One region of the Bacillus sp. JJ1533 genome, then DNA from elsewhere that is predicted to be linked to it. Evidence: predicted binding sites of a transcription regulator. Region 1 holds the regulator's gene; the other holds the start of a gene.
What was found. Region 1 encodes Rex, which represses fermentation and respiration genes when NADH is low (regulators of the CRP and FNR family bind a similar motif). Its sites were predicted from a motif close to TTGTGAAATATTTCACAA; they were not measured.

Region 1 (3,422 bases):
TGATCATAGTATCCAATCGTTACATGTGATCCGAAGCGAATCGTTCCCTCCACATGCTCAAGCTTATCAATAATTGCTTTCAATAAGGTTGATTTACCAATCCCATTTGGACCGACTAAGGCAATACTGTCTCCGCGGTAAATATTGAAATGAACATTTTTAATGATCGGTTTGGTTTTCTCATAGGAAACGGTAATGTCTTTTGCACTTAATACGTCATTTCCGCTTTGTCTTTCAATGTCAAAATGGAAAGAAGCTGATTTTTCATCACCTAATGGCCTGTCCATCAGCTCCATACGCTCAAGCTGTTTTCGTCTGCTTTGGGCGCGTTTCGTTGTTGAAGCTCTGACTAGGTTTTTAGCGATAAAGTCTTTTAATTTTTCAACTTCTTCCTGTTGTTTTTCGAATTTTTTAAGATCGAGCTCATAGTTTTCAGCCTTTATTTTTAAGTAGTTGCTGTAGTTTCCGACATATTTGGTGCTTGTATGTCTAGAAATCTCATAGACCTGGTTAACGACTTTGTCTAGGAAGTATCGGTCATGGGATACTATTAAGAGTGCCCCAGGATAGCCTTGGAGATATTGTTCAAGCCAGGTAAGCGTGCTAATATCGAGGTGGTTTGTCGGCTCGTCCAGAATCAATAAATCAGGCTTTGTTAGTAATAGTTTACAAAGGGCCAGACGTGTTTTTTGACCACCGCTTAAGCTGGATATTTTCGTTTCGTAGTCATCTTCTGTAAAATTAAAACCATGAAGTATAGAACGAATATCGGCTTCATATTGATATCCACCCTTTTCCTTAAAATCGACCTGGAGCTGGTCGTATTCTTCGAGCAGCTTTTGATAATCAACTGGATTTTCAAAAACGGATGGGTCTCCCATTTTTACTTCTAGGTTTCGCAGATCTTTTTCTAGTTTTTGTAAAGGTGCAAAGACGGTCAGCATTTCTTGCCAAATGGTAAGAGTTGATTCAAGTCCAGTATCCTGTGCGAGGTAATCGATGTTGACGCTTTTCGGCTTAATGATTTCACCGCCATCATGGGACATCTGGCCTGCAATGATTTTTAATAGAGTAGACTTTCCAGCACCGTTTCGACCAACAACTGCAATCCGGTCACGCGTTTGTACTTCTAATTTTATATTCGATAAAATAAGATCAGCAGCAAAATACTTTTTGAGCTGATTTACTTGTAGTAAAATCATATTATTTCACCTCTTGTTTCTATCAACAGTGTATCTTATATTATCTTAATAGAGCAACTGCAATGATAATGTTCACAGTAATTCCAAAGACAGATGTGGTAAAATAGTGTATAGTTTATGGGAGGGTTTTGAAAATGACATCATTTACCCATTTTAACGAGCAAGGCCGAGCAAGAATGGTCGACATAACGGAAAAGTCGGAAACCGTTCGGACAGCAATTGCAAAATCAAGTATAACTGTAAATAAATTGATTTATGAGCAAATCATAAATAATGAGGTTAGCAAGGGGGACGTTCTCGCGGTTTCTCAAGTTGCTGGTATTATGGCAGCTAAAAAAACATCAGAGATCATTCCGATGTGCCATCCTTTGGCATTGAAGGGCGTAGATATTCAGTTTAACTGGACGACCGAAGACGAGTATATTTTACATATTACCGTATCAGTTAAAACTAAAGGAAGTACTGGCGTTGAGATGGAAGCCCTTACGGCTGCTTCAGTTTGTGCGTTAACTGTTTATGATATGTGTAAAGCGGTTGATAAAGGAATGGTGATTGGACCAACCTATTTAGCCGAAAAAACAGGTGGAAAGAATGGAGATTTCAAAAGGCCAGTAGCGGGGGAATAAAACATGAATCTGGAACAATCAAAAATACCACAAGCAACTGCCAAAAGGCTGCCACTCTATTATCGGTTTTTGAAAAATTTGCACGCCTCAGGGAAGCAGAGGGTATCATCTGCAGAACTAAGTGATGCAGTCAAGGTTGATTCCGCCACGATTAGACGAGATTTTTCGTATTTTGGCGCATTGGGAAAAAAAGGGTATGGCTATAATGTCAATTACTTATTATCCTTTTTTAGTAAGACCCTTGATCAGGACGAATTAACGAAAGTTACCTTAATAGGTGTAGGTAATTTAGGTACCGCATTTTTGCACTATAATTTTTCGAAAAATAATAATACAAAAATTGAGCTTGCCTTTGATGTGGATTATAATAAGGTAGGTAGTAGTATTGGCGGAGTTACGGTGCATCATTTAGATGATCTTGAAAAAGTATTGCCTGATGAAGTCACGGTTGCAATATTAACTGTACCAGTCGGTGCTGCACAGCCGATTACTGACCGCCTTGTAAAAAAAGGAATCAAAGGGATTCTTAATTTCACACCAGCAAGAATCAATGTGCCTGACCATATACGAGTCCACCATATTGATCTAGCTGTTGAACTACAAGCACTTGTTTACTTTTTAAAGCATTATTCAAATGAAGAAGAATAAACATAGACTTTACAATTGTAGGGAGGTGACTCACAGTGGGAAATCTTGGCTTTGGCAGTATCCTATTGATCGTATTTGCAGCGTTACTTATCTTTGGACCAAAGAAGTTACCTCAATTAGGAAAAGCAGCGGGTAATACTTTGCGTGAATTCAAGAACGCAACAAAAGGTTTAGCAGATGATGACGATGATGATGTTAAGAAGAATGAAACTCATGATGTGAAGTAATGATAGGATGAGTCACATGAACGAAGAAAAAGAAATGTCCGTCTATGATCATATTGGTGAGCTGCGAAAACGACTGATTTATGTGGTCGTTTTCTTCTTCATTGTTGCTTTAGGAAGCTTTTTTCTTGCAGAGCATGTAATAGTTTATTTGCAAAACGCGGAAGAAGCTAAAGAGTTGACAATGAATGCTTTCCGGATAACAGATCCAATTAAAATTTATATGAATTTTGCATTTATTATTGCATTTGTTATCTCATCTCCTTTTTTACTGTTTCAGCTTTGGGCCTTCATTAGTCCAGGTTTGTATGAGAGGGAAAGAAAGGTAACATTGAGTTATATTCCAGTTTCGGTAATATTATTTTTACTAGGAATATCTTTCTCCTATTTTATTCTATTTCCATTTGTTGTTGACTTTATGACGCGGTTAGCAGGACGTCTTGAAATAAATCAGGTAATCGGGATTAATGAATATTTTCAATTCCTATTACAGCTAACCTTACCATTTGGTTTCCTGTTTCAGTTGCCTGTTGTTGTGATGTTCTTAACAAGGCTTGGAATCGTCACTCCAATGTTCTTAACGAAAATACGAAAGTATGCGTATTTTGTTCTTTTAGTAATTGGAGGGTTAATTACGCCTCCAGAGTTAATTTCTCATTTAATGGTCACCGTGCCGTTATTTGGATTGTATGAAATCAGTATTCTCGTATCAAGAAGTGCCT
Region 2 (3,422 bases), on a different contig from region 1:
GTTTGCAAAGATATGTCCAAACGCATATGTTAGATTTTTTGCAAGCATTGGATCAATTGTGATAGTTGGAATAAATAGATTGATAAGGTTCATAATTAGTACTGTTGCTCCCGCAACTAATGCAGTGGTATTGACAATTGAAACCATAGTACTAGCTACGACAGTCGCCGGGGGACCATAGCCTTTTTCCTTTCCAAATACAATGGACCAGCCTAGCCCTCCTCCTAAGCTTCCATATTGTTTAATAATTGCTCTAGCAACATCTAAATTTAGTAACAAAAATCCTACACCAAGGATAAGCATACCGCCTAAATAAAGCGCTGCTCCCGCTACTCCCCATCCACCAGCAGTGATAGAGGGCAACGGATATAGGAATGTCCATGCTCCAGCAAAGTTAAATACGAATATACCTACTAACACCAAGACGACTCCGATGATAAAGGTAATGAAATTCGTGATCAAAATTGTTTTGCTTAATTGAACATACTTACTAAGGAAGTACCACATCACAGCAGCTGCGGCTAATGCCGCTGCACCAATCATACCTGTTCCATGGACAGTCATAATCTCATAGAAAAATCCAGGGTCCACATCAATCATTTTTCCTTGTGCGAGTAGCATCAAAACTCCAAATACCATCATTGATAAAATGATTAAACCACCTGCTAATAGGTACAAAGCAATCGTTTTATTACGGGAGTTTTTTGTCCCTCCCGCTGTAATATTAGTAGACAACGTTAACCCCCTCCTTAATTTGTTACGACAATTTCACCAATCATGAGATGGTGAGCAAGTCCGCAGTATTCCATACATAAAATTTGGTATGTACCAGGCTCCGAGAATGTGTAGTACACAGTGTTTGTATAATCTGGCATTGCTTGGGTTTGGGCTAATAAATTCATGTCTTTATCATAGATACCAAAGCCATGGTTAACATCTGAGCTTGTGATATCGAATTCAATTGATTCCCCAACCTTGAATTCCGTTTGGCTCATATTCCAGCCAAATTGAACGGCTTCTACATCGACAATAACCGGATTTTCCTCTTGTCCATATACTGGTCTTTCAAACGGAAGATCCTGAAGTGTAAAGAACGTTGCAGTTCCAAATACAACGAGTAAAGCAATGAAATAAATCGTTCTAAAGCGGTACCATTTTTTCTGGATAGACTCATACTCTCTTCGTTTATTTGTTTTTAAGACGACGGTAATAAAAATAACTGTAATTAAGCTCATTAAAATAATGGAAAGATACCAAGCCGCTGTTTGGTACAAAGGAACCCCCTCCTAAATTCTCTTTTCAGCATGATTCTCACATATTGTTCAACCATAAATCTGTTAAGTTTGTCACAAAATGGGCAGAAAACGAAAAAAGACACATTCTTGTCAAGAATGCATCTTTTTTCATTTTTATTTAATTAAATAGGTTGACGCGAGCATCAGAAAGGAAATAAAGATAGTCGTTATGACCCATAACCAGGCAAGTTCCATGTTCCCAGTATCAATAGCCACATAAATTGCTGTTGGTAATGTTTGTGTTTTACCAGGTATATTACCAGCAAACATGAGGGTTGCACCAAATTCACCTAGTGCACGAGTAAAGCTTAAGATAAACCCTGTCACGATGGCTTTAAGCGACAGTGGTATGGAAACGTAAAGGAATATTCGAAATTCATCTGCTCCGTCCGTCCTAGCAGCATCCTCAATTTCGGTATTTACAGATCGAAACCCTGTTTTTACAGATTGATACATAAGTGGAAAAGCCACAACGGTAGAAGCAATAACCGCAGCCCACCAAGTGAACATAATGGGTTGGCCAGTTAATTTCTCAAAAAATGTTCCAACAAAACTATTTCTTCCAAATATCACGATTAATAAAAAACCAACTACTGACGGAGGAAGGACAAGTGGCAGCATTAATAGTGTTTCGAGAATGAGTTTACCCTTGAATTGCTTATGTGCCATCCACTTTCCTGTAACCAAACCAAGTAATAAGACAATACATCCCGCTGTGATCGCAATGGTTATTGATAGTTTGATAGGTGACCAAAAAAGCTGTTCCATAATCCAGACCTCAATTGTTAATAATTGTTCATAATTGACATAATCCCTTATTTTACAAGCACTTTAAAGCTTTTTTTCAAAAAGTGTGATTTATTATACACCTCATGAATAACTAACATTATATTATTTTCTTAAAGCAAAGTATAGCATTCCTGCTTAGGAAGGTGGTACCTATGAATCAAATAACATTACAAAAATCAGCAATCTCAGATGAATTAACAGAGCTTTTGAAATCAGCTAATCATGTGATTCATTTGGAAAAAGGCTCCTATTTATTTCGAGAAGGTATGAAAGCATCTGAGCTTTATCTGATTCTTTCAGGTCGGGTGAGGGTGAGTAAAGGAACGTCTGATGGCAGCGAACTCTCCCTTCGAATTTGTAGCCAAAATGAAATCGTTGGAGAGCTGACATTATTTACGGATGAACCAAAGTATTTATTTGATTGTCTACTTTTAGAAGATAGCGAAATTGCTGTTATTCCAAAGGACGAATTAGAACGAAAACTATTTGAAAATACGAACCTTGCATTTGAATTTATGAAATGGATGAGTGACCATTTCCGAAAAACACAAACAAAATTTAGAGATCTTGTTTTATTAGGAAGGAAAGGAGCATTGTATTCCACCTTAGTACGCATGACCAATAGTTATGGTATTCAAACCGATAACGGTATCCTAATTGATTTACATTTAACAAATCAGGAACTCGCTAATTTTTGTGCAACTACAAGAGAAAGTGTAAACCGAATGTTGCATGATTTGCGTGCTATGGGGGTAATCACCGTTTATAGAGGCTATATAACAATTCACGACTTAGCATATATTAAAAGGGAAATACAATGTGAGGAATGTCCAGCAAAGTATTGCAGTATTGAATAAGAAGCCATTAAAAGACCCATGGGAGCCCAGGGGTCTTTATATTACTTAAATGTTTTTTCCTTTTTACGAAGAGCTTCTGGGATATATACACAGAATGGTTCACTCTCCATGTAATCCCCCGTCATTGCATATGCACGGCATCGTGATCCGCCACATACATGTCGGAATTCACATACTCCACATTTCCCTTTATATTTGTCAGGATTACGCAAATCTTTAAAAATTGGTGATTCACGATAAATTTCAGCTAATGGTGTTTCACGGACATTTCCTGCTATTACAGGTAGTAACCCGCTTGGATACACATCGCCAATATGAGAAATAAAGACAAATCCATTGCCATCATTTACACCCTGTGGCGCTCTTCCAAGTCCATCAATCTGACCGGTTTTCCCCTTCATCAGTGCGTCTTCATAGCGAATTTGTTTATCAGGATCCTTTGTTTCTCTCAATTTTGATTGGATGACGACCCGACGATAAT

Region 2: the regulator Rex is predicted to act here: its motif matches at 1,335-1,352, upstream of V7138_RS14825 (cytochrome C oxidase subunit II).

What each region holds. Positions count from the first base shown of each region.
Region 1 covers NZ_JBALOV010000030.1:44,620-48,041, reverse strand. Annotated here, with positions in the region: gene V7138_RS16060 (ABC transporter ATP-binding protein) at 1-1,202, opposite strand, end outside; gene moaC (cyclic pyranopterin monophosphate synthase MoaC) at 1,337-1,828, shown strand; gene V7138_RS16050 (redox-sensing transcriptional repressor Rex) at 1,832-2,476, shown strand; gene V7138_RS16045 (twin-arginine translocase TatA/TatE family subunit) at 2,512-2,703, shown strand; gene tatC (twin-arginine translocase subunit TatC) at 2,720-3,422, shown strand, end outside.
Region 2 covers NZ_JBALOV010000027.1:71,904-75,325, forward strand. Annotated here, with positions in the region: gene V7138_RS14820 (cbb3-type cytochrome c oxidase subunit I) at 1-735, opposite strand, end outside; gene V7138_RS14825 (cytochrome C oxidase subunit II) at 750-1,274, opposite strand; gene modB (molybdate ABC transporter permease subunit) at 1,410-2,063, opposite strand; gene V7138_RS14835 (Crp/Fnr family transcriptional regulator) at 2,237-2,941, shown strand; gene V7138_RS14840 (TIGR04053 family radical SAM/SPASM domain-containing protein) at 2,983-3,422, opposite strand, start outside.